DNA from 2 places in the Actinoplanes sp. NPDC051851 genome. Region 1 is predicted to be linked to the other one. Evidence: riboswitches for the same ligand, from Rfam matches in the RefSeq annotation. Region 1 holds a riboswitch; the other holds the start of a gene.

Region 1 (7,660 bases):
GTGGAGCCCCCCGATGTCGTGCTGCACAACTCCTGATCACGTACGGGTTGTACGGTTGGCGGCACCATGACGGCCACCGGTTACGAGGCGTACGAGGCGGCGGGCGCGCTGCTGCGGGCGCTCTCCGCGCCGATCCGCGTCGCCATCGTCGCGCAGCTCGGCACGGGCGAGCAGTGCGTGCACGACTTGGTAGCACAGCTCGGCGCCCCACAGCCGCTGGTCTCCCAGCACCTTCGCGTGCTGCGGGGGGCCGGCGTGGTGCGGGGTGTCCGGCGCGGACGCGAGATCGCATACTCCCTGGTGGACGAACACGTCGCGCACATCGTCGCCGACGCCGTCAGCCATTCGAGGGAGAGCCGATCGTGAACCCCGACAGCAGCGGGCAGCGGAACACCAAGCAGCGCAGCGCGGTCAGCGCCGTGCTGGCCGAGACCGAGGGCTTCCACAGCGCCCAGGACCTGCACGCGATGCTGCGGGAACGCGGCGAACGGGTCGGTCTGACCACGGTGTACCGGACGCTGCAGGGGCTCGCCGACGCCGGCGAGATCGACGTGATGCGGCCGCCCGGCGGCGAGCACCTGTACCGGCGGTGCAGCCAGGGCCATCACCACCACCTGGTGTGCCGGTCGTGCGGCCGTACGGTCGAGGTGGCCGGCCCCGCGGTGGAGTCGTGGGCGGACAAGGTCGCCGGTCAGCACGGCTTCGTCGACGTCTCGCACACGCTCGAGATCTTCGGCACCTGCCCGGAGTGCGCCGCGAAGTCCTGAGGCCTCCGCCCGGAGTGCGCCGCGAAAGCCTGAGTGGAAAGCTTCCGGATGTGAAGCTGAAGCTTTATGCCGACCGCATGCCGCGTGCCATCCGCCAACTCGTCACCGACATCCTCGTCGTCGTCTGGGTCTATGCCTGGATCAAGGTCGCCCTCTGGGTGCACGACGTGGTGGAGAAGCTCGCCGTGCCGGGCCAGAAGCTGGAGAGCGCCGGCAGCGGCATCGCCGACAACCTGGCCGAGGCCGGCAGCAAGGTGGGCCGGGTGCCGCTGGTCGGCGACGAGCTCACCAAGCCGTTCACCGGGGCCGCCGACGCGGCCCGCTCGCTCGCCGACGCCGGTCAGCAGCAGCAGCAGGAGTACGTCGACCAGCTGGCCCTGATCCTGCCGCTGATGGCGATCGCGGTGCCGCTCGCGCTGGTGCTCTTCCTCTGGCTGCCGCTGCGGCTGCGCTGGATCCGCCGGGCCGCCGTCGCCGCCGCGGTCCGCGACGAGCCCGCCGGGCGGGACCTGCTGGCGCTCCGCGCGCTGACCAGCCGCCCGCTGAACGAGCTGGCCCGGCTCGGCCCGGACATCGCGCAGAGCTGGCGCTCCGGCGATCCCGCCGCGGTCGACGCCCTCGCCGAACTCGAGCTCAAGCGCCTGGGTCTACGCCGCCGGGCGTGACCGGGGTGTCCTCGAGGGAGAACCCGTCGCTCTCCTCGTCCGCCGCCCAGTTACGGTGCACGAAGGGCAGCAGCGCCCAGAAGGTGAGGAACCACCCACCGGTCACCACCGCGACCACGATCGCCCACCGCAGGTCGAGCACGTAGTCGGTGATCAGCAGGACACTGCTCACCATCGAGACCAGCATGAACGCGAGCCCGGCGGTCGCCATCCGGTGGGCGTACCGGACCAGTTCCGGCTTGCGGCCCTGCCGGAAGAGCGCGCGGTGGAAGGCGACCGGCGAGATGATCAGCGCGGCGGCGAAGGCCGCGCTGATCAGCGCCACCAGGTAGACGTCCCGCTGGAGGTCGGTGGTCTTCGGGAAGCCGTTGGCGAACGGGATGGTCAGCAGGAAGGCGAAGAGGATCTGGATGCCGGTCTGCGCCACACGCAGTTCCTGGAGCAGGTCGGCGAAGTTGCGGTCCCAGCGTTGCTTCTCGGTCTCATGCGACGAGGAGGCCATGGTCCGACAGCCTTCCCCGATGATCACATGGTCAAACGCCGATGCGTGCCAGCACCGCGCCGGCCAGCTCGCGCGGCGCCTGCTCGGGGATCCAGTGGCTGACCCCGCGCATCGCGACGAGCCGGTAGTCGGCGCGCACCCAGTCGGCGGTCCGGAGCGCCGCGGTCGGCCCGACCACGCCGTCCCGATCGCTCCAGACGTACGTGGTCGGCACGGTGATCTCGCCCAGTACGGCCATGTCCTCGCTGCGGAACGCGCGGTACCAGTTCAGCCCGCCGGTCAGCCGGCCCGGGTCGTCGCGCACGGCGCCGGCGTAGAGCGCGGCCCGGGCACCCACCGGCCGCAGCAACCCTCGGAGCGCGGCGGCGTTCCGGGCGAGGAACAGGCGCTCCGCGACCCGTGAGCCGAAGACCGGGAAGTACCAGAGACGGGCCTTCTGGCTCGGGCGTACCCGAAGAGCCAGAAGCATGGCCCGCGGATGCGGGACCGAGACCGCGGTCAGCGTGCGCACCCGCTCCGGATGCCGGCCGGCCAGCAGCCACGCCACCTGAGCGCCCCAGTCGTGCCCGACCACTTGCGCGGACGCGATGCCGAGAGTGTCCAGTACCGCGAGCGCGTCGGCCGCCGGCTCGTGCAGCCGGTACGCCTCGACCTGCGCCGGACGGGCGCCGGGTGAGGTGCCGCGCTGGTCCATCGCGTACGTCCGCAGCCCCGCCGCGTGCAGCCGGGGCAGGATCAGGTCGAACTCACGGTGATCCTGCGGGAAGCCGTGCAGCAGAAGCACCGGCTGCCCGTCCTCCGGACCACCGACATGCACGTCGAACGTCAGTCCCCGCGCCGTGACCTGCATGAGGTTCGCCACCTTCTCCCGTACCCCGACCAGGTGTTACTTTTCATCGAAACATATTCAACGATGTTTGTTCGCGACGGCGAGGACCATCTGCATCGCTCACGCGACGCGCGGGTCGAGGTGGGTCGCGAAGAAAACATCGCTCCGACAGGGGAGCGCACCGCGCTGAGAGTGCGGCCGGTTCACGAAACGGCCGCAGACCCTCGGACCTGATCTGGGTAATGCCAGCGCAGGGAGCATGGAGGCAGTCATGAAAGGCAATAGCTGGCGCACGATCGACATCGTGATCGCCTCGATCATCGCGGTCGCGTTCGGCGTGATCTTCTGGGCCTGGAACACGGTCTGGAGCGTCACCTCCGGCGCGTTCGCCTTCTTCCCGCCGGCGCAGACGCTGCTCTACGGCGTCTGGCTGCTGCCCGCGGTCCTCTCCGCCCTGATCATCCGTAAACCGGGCGCGTCGATCTACACCGAGACGGTGGCCGCGCTGATCTCGGCACTCCTCGGCGACCAGTGGGGTGCCATGGTCATCCCGCAGGGGCTGGTCCAGGGCCTCGGCGCCGAACTGGCCTTCGCGGCGCTGCGCTACCGGTCGTACCGGCTGCCCACCGCGCTGCTGGCCGGCGCACTGACCGGGCTCAGCGCGGCGGTCTTCGACTTCTTCGCCTGGAACTCCGAGTACGCGCTCTGGGACTACCGCGTCCCGTACGCGGCGATCACCGTGGTCAGCGCGACGGTCGTGGCCGGCCTGGGCGCGTGGGCGCTGGTCCGGGCGCTCGCGCCGACCGGTGTGCTGGACCGCTTCGAGGCGGGCCGCGAGCGGGCGCTCATCTAGACCGCCATGAGCGACGTCGCGATCCGCGGCTTCGGCTGGCGGCACGCCGGTCGCCGCGCCTGGGCGGTCCGCGGTCTGGACCTGCACGTCCGGCACGGCGAGCGAGTGCTGCTGCTGGGTCCCTCCGGGGCCGGCAAGAGCACCCTGCTCGCCGCGCTGGCCGGGCTGCTGCCCGAGGACTCCGGCGAGTCCGAGGGCACCGTCGAGATCGACGGGCTCGACGCGCGCAAGGCCCGCGACCGGGTCGGCGTCGTCTTCCAGGACCCGCAGACCCAGCTGATCATGGAGCGTAGCGGCGACGACGTGGCGTTCGGGCTGGAGAACCGGGGCGTGCCGGGCGGCGACATCTGGCCGCGGGTGTCGGACGCGCTGGACCGGGTCGGGTTCCCGTACCCGATCAACCGCTCGACCACCGCCCTCTCCGGCGGCGAGGCGCAGCGTCTGGCCCTCGCCGGTGTCCTGGCGACCCGGCCGGGGCTGCTGCTCCTGGACGAGCCGACCGCCAACCTGGACCCGGCCGGCGCCGAGCTGGTACGCGAGGCGGTCGGGCGCGCGTGCGGCCCGGAGACCACTCTGATCCTCGTCGAGCACCGGGTGGCCGAGTCGTTGCCGCTGGTGGACCGGGTGGTGGTGCTGGAGCCCGGCGGCGGGGTGCGTGCCGACGGCGCGCCCGAGCTCGTGTTCGCCGCCTACGGCGACCGGCTGGCCGAGGAGGGCGTCTGGGTCCCCGGTTTCACCGCCATCACCCCCTTGCGTTCAACCCCCTCTCCGGTACGATCGCCGCTCCTGACCGCCGAGCAGACGGCGTACACGCATCGGCTTCCGCCGGTCTCGCTGAGCTGTGGCGCCGGTGAGGTGCTCGCCGTGACCGGCCCCAACGGCGCCGGCAAGTCCACCCTCGCCCTGCTGCTCGGCGGGCTGCTCGCGCCCACCTCGGGACGGATCACGGTCGGCGACGAGAAACGGCCGCCGCACCGCTGGCGAGCGTCCACACTGGCCGGGCGGATCGGCTCGGTCTTCCAGAACCCGGAGCACCAGTTCGTCACCGGGCGGGTCGCCGACGAGCTCGCCCTCGGCCCGCGCCGGCTCGGCCGCTCCACCGCCGAGGTCACCCGGATCGTGGACGGGCTGCTGGACCGGCTCCGGCTCGCGCCTCTCGCCGGGGCGAACCCGTACACGCTCTCCGGCGGCGAGGCCCGGCGGCTCAGCGTCGCCACCGCGCTGGCGACCGCGCCACGGCTGCTCGTGCTCGACGAGCCCACGTTCGGTCAGGACCGGCGGACCTGGCGGGAACTGGTCGCGCTGCTGGCGGAGCTGCGCGACGAGGGGCACGGCATCGTCGCGGTCACCCATGACACCGCCTTCTCCCGTACGCTCGCCGACCGCACCCTGGCCCTCGGAGAGCCCTCACCCGACCCACTGCCCCGACGGCGGCGCCGGTGACACGCCCGCTCCCACCGGCTCCACGCCTTCTCTCAGCAGCCCCGCGCCTCTTCTCACCGGCCCGGCGGCTCCCGTGACACCCGTACCCCCGCTGGCCCGGCGGAACCCGGTCGCCAAACTCGGTGCCGCGCTGCTCTTCGCCCTCCCGTTGATCGCGACGGTCGACCCGCTCACCCCGGCCCTGGCGCTCGCCGTCGAGCTGACGGTCATCCCCTTCTCCGGCGTACGCCCGTCCCTGCTCGCCCGCCGTGCCTGGCCGCTCCTGATCGCGGCCGCCGGAGTGCTGATCAGCATGCTGCTCTTCGCCGCCGACCGGGGCGGCGACCTGCTCGCCACGGCCGGCCCGTTCGACGTCACCACCGGCGTGCTCTCCGGCGCCGCCGGGCTGACGCTGCGGATCTTCGCGGTCGCCCTGCCCGGCATCCTGGTCCTCGCCACCACCGACCCGACCGACCTGGCCGACGCGCTGGTCCAGAACGCCCGGCTCCCGGAACGCTTCGCGATCGGCGCGCTCGCCGCGTTCCGGCTGCTCCCGCTGCTCGGCCAGGAGTGGCAGACGCTCAGCCTGGCCCGGCGCGCCCGCGGTCTCGCCCCCGGCCCGCGCCTCTTCCTGACGACCGCTTTCGCACTCCTGGTCGGCGCCCTGCGACGCGGCGTACGGCTGGCCGTCGCGATGGACGCCCGCGGCTTCGACGCCGGCACGCCGCGCACCCACGCCCGGCTGCAGCGCTTCACCACCGCCGACGGCGCCCTGCTGATCGCGGCCGTCCTCCTCTCTGCCGGCATCCTGACCACGACCGCGCTGCTCGGCCTCTTCCGCCCGATCACCGGTTGACCCCGTCCGCCGAACGCCCACCGTTTCCCGGTTGGCTGGACCCCTGCATGACCGAACTCGATCAACATTCCATGATCGACCACGGGCGATCCTCACGGCTGGCGACCACGGGTGTCTCGGTCGGTCCGAGCGACCTCTGAGCGCCAGCTCACCCGGCACGGCTGGCCTTCACGGGTCACTCGGCGGGCTTGAGACACCCCGGACCACAAGCCCACCGCCCCGAGGCGCCCCGGATCGCCAGCCCGCCGCCCGCGGGCTGTAGACGCACACGCACTCTCGACGCGGACCCATGCCGCTCGCGTCCACACCAGAAAAGTAGCAGCAAGATCCACTAAACGGTATCGGTCGGACATCCGAGGGCGAAGGGCCCCGCGCTCCCCTACCTTTCCCCATGACACCGAACGACATCGATGCGTCGGCCGCCGGCTCCTACCGCCTCGGCGACCGGGCCGTTCGCCGCATGGGCTTCGGCTCGATGCGGCTCACCGTGAACCCGGAGACCGGCGCGGCGATCCGGGTTCTCCGGCGCGCCGTCGAGCTCGGCGTCGACCACATCGACACCGCCGCCTTCTACCGCACGCCGGGCGGGATCATCGACGTCGGTCCGGGACCCGTCCGGTACGCCACGGAGCTGATCCGAAACGCCCTCTCGCCGTACCCGGAAACGCTCGTGATCGCGACCAAGGTCGGCCCGAACCGCCTGCCGGACCACCGCTGGGGTGACATGGCCTCCCCGGCACTGCTGCGCCGGCAGGTCGAGGAGAACCTGCGCCTGCTCGGCGTGGACACGCTGGACCTGGTCAACCTGCGGATGGTGCGCACCGGCACCGGCACGTTCGCCGAACGGTTCGGAGCGCTCGCCGAGATGCGACTCCGCCTCGCCTGGACGCTGCATCGGGGAGAACACGTCCTCGCCATCCCGGGCACCGGCGACGTCGCCCACCTGGAGCAGAACATCGCCGCCGGCGCCCTCACGCTGCGGCCCGAGGATCTGACCGAGATCGATCAGAGCGTGTAGGTGGCGATCATCTGGCTCAGCTGCCGGATGTCCACGTTCCGCTTGAACTCCAGGCGGATCTTGCCGAGGCCGGAGTACCAGAGGTCCAGCTCGGTATCGCGGTCCAGGCTGCCCGCCGTCTCCACCGAGAAGGCCTGGATCTTGCTGTACGGCAGCGACGTGAAGTCCGTCTTCGAGCCGGTGATCCCCTGCACGTTCGCCGCGATCAGGCGCTTGTTGGTGAAGACCACGAAGTCGCGCACCGAGCGGAACGCGAACACGATCTGCTCGCCCTGGATCAGGAAGGGCGCCACCTGCGGATACAGCTCCTGCGGGTCACACGGGTTGAGCTTGAAGACGGACCCGTTGGCGAAATCGATCACGAATTGCCCCTCATCTCGGACGGACGGAACTCTCGAAGCAGCTCGGCGACGTCGGCCGCGAGCCGGTGGGTCGCCTCGATCTCGGCCTTGCGGATCGACACACTCTCGATGTTGAAGCCGTAGGGCAAGCCCAGGTGCTCGCAGTAGTCCCGCAGGTCCCGCACGATGTCCAGGCACTGCCGGTACGACTCGGCCAGGGTGTCGTCCGCGTGCCGCAGCGAGTTCTCCAGCCAGCGCGGCACGTCCACGCCGAGCCACCGCAGGAACTCCAGCGTCCTGAGCGACCCACAGAGCGACACCGTGAAGATCACTGTCCGAGGTTGCACACCCCGCGCCCGGCACTCGTAGAAGTAGTCGGAGATCAGGTTCTTGGTCTCGTTGACGTG
Region 2 (7,660 bases), on a different contig from region 1:
ACGGCCGCGGTCGGACCAAGGAGACCGAGTACCTGCTCCAGCACCGCGAGAAGCAGAAGGCCCGCCGCGTCTACGGCGTGCTGGAGAAGCAGTTCTTCACTTACTACAAGGAAGCTGTCACCAAGCCGGGTCGTACCGGCGAGGTGCTGCTCCAGATCCTCGAGTCGCGTCTGGACAACGTCGTCTACCGTGCCGGTTTCGCCGCGTCCCGCGACGCCGCCCGGCAGCTGGTCAAGCACGGCCACTTCCTGGTCAACGGCGCCAAGGTCGACATCCCGTCGTACCGGGTGAAGGAGCACGACATCGTCTCGCTCCGCGAGAAGTCGAAGGAGATGACTCCCTTCGTCGTCGCGCAGGCCCAGGCCGGTTCCCGTCCGGTGCCGGCGTGGATCGAGCCCATCCCGGCCGAGATGAAGATCCTCGTTCACTCGCTCCCGGCCCGCGCCGTCATCGACACGCAGGTCCAGGAGCAGCTGATCGTCGAGCTCTACTCCAAGTAACAGGTTGCCCGGCGCTTGAACGAGCGCCGGGCAATTCAGATGGCCATCAAATAGCGGTTGGCCTGACAGAAGGAAGAACAGCGTGCTCATCAGCCAGCGGCCGAGCCTCTCGGAAGAGTCGCTCAGCGAGACCCGCTCCCGGTTCACCATCGAGCCTCTGGAGCCGGGCTTCGGCTACACCCTCGGCAACTCCCTGCGGCGGACCCTGCTGTCGTCCATCCCGGGCGCGGCGGTCACCAGCATCAAGATCGACGGCGTTCTGCACGAGTTCACCACCATCCCCGGTGTCAAGGAGGATGTGGTCGAGCTGGTCATGAACGTCAAGGAGCTCACCGTCAGCTCCGAGCACGACGAGCCGGTCAGCATGTACCTGCGCAAGCAGGGCCCGGGCGACGTCACCGCCGGTGACATCCAGCCCCCGGCCGGTGTCTCCGTGCACAACCCCGACCTGAAGCTGGCCACCCTGAACAGCAAGGGCCGGCTCGACATGGAGCTGACCGTGGAGCGTGGCCGTGGCTACGTCACCGCGGCCCAGAACAAGAGCGCGGGCGCGGAGATCGGCCGGATCCCGGTCGACTCGATCTACTCGCCGGTGCTCAAGGTCACCTACCGCGTCGAGGCGACCCGTGTCGAGCAGCGGACCGACTTCGACCGGCTGATCATCGATGTCGAGTCGAAGGCGTCCATCTCGCCGCGGACCGCTCTGGCGTCGGCCGGCTCGACCCTGGTCGAGCTCTTCGGCCTCTGCCGTGAGCTGGACGAGACCGCCGAGGGCATCGACATCGGCCCGTCGCCCCAGGACGCGCAGCTCGCTGCCGACCTGGCCCTCCCGATCGAGGAGCTGGACCTCACCGTCCGGTCGTACAACTGCCTCAAGCGCGAAGGCATCAACTCGGTGGGCGAATTGATAGGGCGTACGGAGGCCGACCTTCTGGACATCCGGAACTTCGGCCAGAAGTCGATCGACGAGGTCAAGATGAAGCTCGCCGGAATGGGCCTGGGCCTCAAGGACAGCGCGCCGTCCTTCGACCCGGCGCACGTCGTGGACTCGTTCGGCGACGTGGACTACGACACCGACGACTACCGCGAGACCGAGCAGCTGTAAGGCTCGGGCGCGCCCCATTTTCAAGGAGCATCTGAAATGCCCACGCCCACCAAGGGTGCCCGCCTCGGCGGCAGCCCGGCGCACGAGAAGCTCATCATGGCCAACCTGGCCACCGAGCTCTTCCGGCACGGGAAGATCAAGACCACCGAGACGAAGGCCAAGCGGCTGCGCCCGCTGGCCGAGCAGCTCATCACGAAGGCCAAGCGCGGCGACCTGCACGCCCGTCGCCGGGTCCTGGCCACCGTGAAGGACAAGGACGTCGTGTACGCCCTGTTCGAGCAGATCGCTCCGCGGTACACCAACCGCCCCGGTGGCTACACCCGGATCACCAAGACCGGCCCGCGCAAGGGTGACGCCGCTCCCATGGCGATCATCGAGCTGGTCGAGGAGGCCCAGGTCGCGGCCACCACCTCCGCCCCGTCCAAGGAGGCCCGCAAGGCCGCCGCGCAGCAGGCCAAGGTCGAGGCCCTGGCCCCCGAGGAGGAGGAGCTCCCCACGAGCGCCGCCGCCGAGGAGCCCGCGGCCGACAAGGCCGAGGACAAGGTCGAGGACGACAAGGCCTGACGGCTTTGATCTTCGGAAAGGCCCGGCATCCTTCTTCGGGGTGCCGGGCCTTTCGCCTTTTCAAGCGACATTTCCCGTACGGATCACAGGAGCACGCTGCGGCATGACGGACTCCATCCGCCTTCGACTGGACGTCTCCTACGACGGCGCCGACTTCTCCGGATGGGCCGTCCAGCCCGCCCGCCGCACCGTCGCGGGTGTGCTGATCGAGGCGATCCAGCGCCTGCTCGGTGCCGACCACGCCGACACGCCGCTCGGGCTCACGGTCGCCGGCCGGACCGATGCCGGGGTGCACGCGACCGGCCAGGTGTGCCACGTCGACCTCCCGGCGGCCCGGTACGCCGAACTGGAGAGCTCGCTGCTGCGACGTCTCGGCGCGCTGATGCCACCGGACGCCCGGGTCCGTTCGATCGCCGAGGTGCCGCCCACCTTCGACGCCCGCTTCTCGGCGACCTTCCGGCGCTACGAGTACCGGGTCTGCGACGAGGCCTGGGGACCGGAGCCGCTGCGCCGCCACGACACCCTGGGCTGGCTGCGCCCGCTCGACCTGGACCTGCTGAACGAGGCCGCCGCGGGCCTGCTCGGCGAGCACGACTTCGCGGCGTTCTGCAAGCGCAAGGAGCACGCCACCACGATCCGGGCGATCAACCGGCTGGACTGGCGCCGCGATCCGGACCGGATCCTGGTCGCCACGGTCCAGGCGGACGCGTTCTGCCAGTCGATGGTCCGCAGCCTGGTCGGCGCCATGCTCGCGGTGGGAGAGGGGCGCCGTCCCGCGGAGTGGCCCGCCAAGCTGCTGACGATGCGCGAGCGGTCCAGCGAGGTGATGGTCGCGGCCGCGCACGGGCTGACCCTCGTCGAGGTCGGGTACCCCGACGAGGGCGAGTACGCGGCCCGCGCCGACGCCACCCGCCGCCTGCGCGCCTAGCGAGCCCGGCGGGCCAGGACGGTTCCGCTCAGGTATCCGTCCAGCAGGTTCGCGGTGATCGCTTCCGGTCCGGCGCTGGTCACCGGCGCGTCCGGCGGGGTCGTGATCACGCAGTAGAGCAGGTAGTGGCCCCGGGACCGCCAGCCCACCGGGGTGCCCGGGGTCGGCTGGTCACCGGTGATCGCGGTGAACCCGCCCTCGCTGGTCTCGACGAGGCGGCGGACCCGCTCGCCGACGGCCGTGGCGCTCTCCGTGTCGGCGAGGTTCAGGATGCCGGCCGTGACCCGGTAGCCGCCCTCGGGGACGGTGAGGGAGGCGCGGACCGCCTGGGAACACCCGTACCCGGAGATCGCCTTTCGCAGTGCGCCGGTGACGGTGACCCGGCAGTCGGCCTCGACCTCGGTCCGGTCGACGCGGTAGCCGGCGGCGCCGGTGGGGAACGCCTCGGCGGCGGTGAGCGGTCGCGGGTCGACCGAGCGGGAGGCGATGGCGCGGTCGGTGGGCTCGGCCGGTGGCTCGTCGCCGACGATGAGGAAGCCGCTGGTCAGGAGGATCCCCAGCACGATGAGCCCGGCCAGCCCTCGGGTGAGCAGCTGCATCGTGGCGTACGGATCGCGCCGGGCATGCCGCCGGGACCGGCGCCGGTCGTGCGGGAAGGGGCTGTGGATAAACCTGTGGACAGCGCTGTGGATATCGCGGTTGGGCTGGCGATGTTGGCCGGTGGCGGGGCGGAGCAGGGTACGGACCAGGATCATGTGCAGACCAGGGGTGTCGGGGATGGTGGCGGACCGCCTCGGGGCAGGTTAGAGGCGCACGTCGGTCGATGAACGCACAGCCTGTCCGGTACCCCGGCCTACCGGTGCGGAACGGGCGGCGGGAGACTGGTGGGGTGAGCACCGAGCATTACTTCTCCGCCGAGCCGGACGCCCCGATGCGGCGTGGCGAGATCGAGTTCAGCGTCGCCGGGCGGGACTACCGGCTCGCCGTCGCCTCCGGGGTGTTCTCGGCCGGGCGGCTCGACCCCGGGACGGCCGTGCTGCTGCGCAAGGCCGCGCTGCCCACCGCGCCGACCGAGGGCGCGCTGCTCGACCTGGGCTGTGGATACGGGCCGATCACCTGCGTGCTGGCGAGCGAGGCGCCGCGCGCGACGGTCTGGGGCGTGGACGTCAACGCCCGTGCCCGCGAGCTGGCCACCGAGAACGCCGCCGCGCTGAAGCTGGCCGATCGGGTGCGGGTGGCGGCCCCGGACGACGTGCCCGACGGCGTGACGTTCGCCGAGATCTGGAGCAACCCGCCCACCCACATCGGCAAGGCCGGGCTGCACGCGCTGCTGGAGCGCTGGCTGCCCCGCCTCGCGCCGGACGGCACCGCCTGGCTGGTGATCAACAGGCACCTCGGCGGCGACTCCCTGCACGCCTGGCTGGTCGGCCTCGGCTGGCAGGTCGAGCGGGTGGCCAGTCAGAAGGGGTTCCGGGTGCTGCGGGTCACCGGAAATCCGGCTGCCGCCTGACGCGCGACAGGGAAGGATGCCCGGCATGGGTTACGTGGATGTCGCCGGTGCCGGGTTCGTCCTGCCGGACGGGCGGGAGCTCTTCACCGACGTGTCGTTCCGGGTCGGCGAGGGTGCCAAGGTCGCGCTGGTCGGGCCGAACGGGGCGGGCAAGACCACGCTGATGAGGATGGTGGCCGGGGACATCCCGGCCCAGAGCGGGACCATCGCGCGCTCCGGCGGGCTCGGCGTGATGCGGCAGTTCATCGGCATGATCGGTGACGACCGGACGCTGGAGGACTTCGCGCTCTCGCTGGTCACCCCGCCGCTGCGGGAGGCCGGGGAGCGCCTGCGGAAGGCCGTGGCGAACCTCGACGAGACCGAGAAGAGCCAGATCGCGTACGCGAACGCACTCACCCACTGGGGCGAGGTGGGCGGCTACGACGCCGAGGTGCTCTTCGACACGGTCGCCGTCGCCATCCTCGGCAAGCCGTGGGAGGAGGCGAAGGACCGCATCGTGCGGACGCTCTCCGGCGGCGAGCAGAAGCGTTTCGCCCTCGACCTGCTGCTCCGGGGCGGCGACGAGGTGCTGCTCCTCGACGAGCCGGACAACTTCCTCGACGTGCCGGCCAAGCGCTGGCTGGAGCAGCGGCTGCGCGAGTCGTCCAAGTCGGTGCTCTACGTCTCGCACGACCGGGAGCTGCTGAACCAGACCGCCGACCGGGTGGTCGCCGTCGAGGGCGGCGGCGCGTGGACGCATCCCGGCGGGTTCGCCTCCTGGCACGAGGCCCGCGGGAACCGGCACGAGCGGATGGAGGAGCTGCGCCGCCGCTGGGACGAGGAGCACGAGAAGCTCCGGGAGCTCGTCTTCACCCTGAAGAACAAGGCCGCCTTCAACGACGGGCTGGCCTCGCGCTACCAGGCCGCGCAGACCCGCCTGAAGAAGTTCGAGGAGGCCGGCCCGCCGCCGCTGCCGCCCAAGGAGCAGTCCGTCCGGATGAATCTGCGCGGCGGGCGTACGGCCAAGCGTGCCGTCATCTGCGAGGGCCTGGAGCTGACGAACCTGACCTTCCCGTTCGACCTGGAGATCTGGTACGGCGACCGGGTGGCGGTCCTCGGCGCGAACGGCACCGGCAAGTCGCACTTCCTCCGCCTGCTAGCGGCCGGTGGCACGGAGCCCGACCTGGAGCACAAGCCGGTCGACGGCGCCCCGCTGGCCCACGTGGCGCACGAGGGTGTCGCGCGGCTCGGCGCCCGGGTCCGGCCGGGTCACTTCTCGCAGACCCACGACCGGCCCGAGCTGATGGAGCGGACGCTGGTCGAGATCCTCTGGCGGGGCGACGAGCACCGTTCCGGAGTGGACCGGGCCGGCGCGATGAAGGTGCTCAGCCGGTACGAGCTCTCCGCGCAGGGTGACCAGAGGTTCGGCACGCTCTCCGGCGGCCAGCAGGCCCGTTTCCTGGTCCTGCTGCTGGAGCTCTCCGGCGCGACCGTGCTGCTGCTCGACGAGCCGACCGACAACCTGGACATGGCCTCGGCCGAGGCGCTGGAGCAGGGGTTGCAGGCGTTCGACGGCACCGTGATAGCGGTCACCCACGACCGCTGGTTCACCCGCTCCTTCGACCGCTTCGTGCTGTTCAGGGGAGACGGCGACGTGGTCGAGGTCCCGGAACCGGTCTGGGACGTCCGCTAGCGCAATCCTTACTGCGGAGTTATGGTCCGATTACACGTAACCCACGGGAGTCCGGGCACCGGGCTGAGAGGGGGGCTGATGCGGCCCCCGACCGTAGAACCTGATCCGGGTCATGCCGGCGCAGGGAGGAGTGCTTCATGCACGGTTCGGTCTTTCCCCGAGTCCATGTCATAACCGACTCGATCGACGTCGTCCGGGGCGTCGCCCAGCCCGGTGTGGCGGTCCAGATCAGAGTCAAGGTCAACGACGCTTTCGCGTACGCCGTCGCGGTCGAAGCCGTCGCGATCTGCCGAGCGAACGACGCCCTGTGCCTGGTCGACGACCGGGTCGGGGTCGCGCTGGCGTCCGGTGCGGACGGCGTGCACCTCGGCGCCGACGATCTTCCGGTGGCCGCCGCCCGCCGTGTCCTCGGGCCCGCGGCGACGATCGGCGCCACCTGCCGGGACGCCGCGCAGGCGCGCGCCGCGGTTCGTGACGGCGCCACCTACCTCGGCGTCGGGCCGACGTACCCGACCTCCACAAAGGATGGATTGCCACCACCGCTCGGACCGGAACGGGTCGCGGCGATCGCCGCGGCGGTCCCGGGTACGCCGGTGGTGGCGATCGGCGGCATCACCCCGCGACGCGTCCCGCCCGGGGTGCACGGGGTGGCCGCGATCTCCGCCTTCGCGGCGGACCCGAAGGGGGCGGTGGCCGAGTTCCTGGCAGCCCTCCGATGATCGCGGTCGTCGGTGGCGGGATCATCGGGCTCTCGATCGCGTGGGAGCTGCGGCGCCGCGGAGCGGACGTGGTCGTGTACGACCCGGCGCCGGACGGCACCGGCGGGGCCTGGCACGTCGCGGCCGGGATGCTCGCACCGGGCGGGGAGTCGGCCTTCGAGGTCCCGGCGCTCCACGCGCTGCTGGCGGTGTCGAACGATCTCTGGCAGAGGTTCGCGGCGGCGCTCGGGCCGGTCGGGTACGACGAGGCCGGGACGCTCGGGGTGGCGCTGACCGCGGATGACGTCGCCGAGATGGCGCGGGAGTGGCGGCATCAGGGGCTCGCGCCGTTGACCGGGTCCCAGCTGCGGTCCCGGGAACCGGCGCTGTCGCCCCGTGTCCGGGCGGGCGCCTACGCCGCCACGGAGCGCCAGGTCGATCCACGTCGGGTAGTGGCTGCCCTGCGCGCCAGTTTATCGGGAGATATCGTACCGGAAAGCGTTGTTGATCTTGAAAAAGTGGACGCTGATCGGATCGTGGTCGCGGCGGGTTGTGGGACGGCGGCACTGACCGGGCTGCCGATCCGACCGGTCAAGGGCCAGGTGCTGCGCCTGCGGGGCGAAGCCGGACTCCTCCGTCATGTGATCGGCGGCTCGGCGGACGGGCGGCATGTCTACCTCGTC

The links. Region 1 has a riboswitch for thiamine pyrophosphate ahead of AB0M08_RS24755 (ECF transporter S component). Riboswitches for the same ligand answer to the same signal wherever they lie in the genome.
Region 2: it holds a riboswitch for thiamine pyrophosphate, as region 1 does, so the genes downstream of both, AB0M08_RS08480 (thiamine phosphate synthase) here and AB0M08_RS24755 (ECF transporter S component) in region 1, are expected to answer to the same signal.

The regions. Positions count from the first base shown of each region.
Region 1 covers NZ_JBFAYF010000027.1:43,320-50,979, forward strand. Annotated here, with positions in the region: gene AB0M08_RS24725 (metal ABC transporter permease) at 1-36, shown strand, start outside; gene AB0M08_RS24730 (metalloregulator ArsR/SmtB family transcription factor) at 67-366, shown strand; gene AB0M08_RS24735 (Fur family transcriptional regulator) at 363-767, shown strand; gene AB0M08_RS24740 (hypothetical protein) at 845-1,432, shown strand; gene AB0M08_RS24745 (DUF6328 family protein) at 1,401-1,934, opposite strand; gene AB0M08_RS24750 (alpha/beta hydrolase) at 1,966-2,784, opposite strand; TPP riboswitch at 2,924-3,038, shown strand; gene AB0M08_RS24755 (ECF transporter S component) at 3,023-3,616, shown strand; gene AB0M08_RS24760 (ABC transporter ATP-binding protein) at 3,623-5,059, shown strand; gene AB0M08_RS24765 (energy-coupling factor transporter transmembrane component T) at 5,133-5,894, shown strand; gene AB0M08_RS24770 (aldo/keto reductase) at 6,286-6,912, shown strand; gene AB0M08_RS24775 (PH domain-containing protein) at 6,900-7,274, opposite strand; gene AB0M08_RS24780 (5,10-methylenetetrahydrofolate reductase) at 7,271-7,660, opposite strand, start outside.
Region 2 covers NZ_JBFAYF010000006.1:68,359-76,018, forward strand. Annotated here, with positions in the region: gene rpsD (30S ribosomal protein S4) at 1-500, shown strand, start outside; gene AB0M08_RS08450 (DNA-directed RNA polymerase subunit alpha) at 583-1,605, shown strand; gene rplQ (50S ribosomal protein L17) at 1,642-2,169, shown strand; gene truA (tRNA pseudouridine(38-40) synthase TruA) at 2,273-3,097, shown strand; gene AB0M08_RS08465 (hypothetical protein) at 3,094-3,696, opposite strand; gene AB0M08_RS08470 (methyltransferase) at 3,987-4,607, shown strand; gene AB0M08_RS08475 (ATP-binding cassette domain-containing protein) at 4,633-6,279, shown strand; TPP riboswitch at 6,314-6,423, shown strand; gene AB0M08_RS08480 (thiamine phosphate synthase) at 6,417-6,998, shown strand; gene thiO (glycine oxidase ThiO) at 6,995-7,660, shown strand, end outside.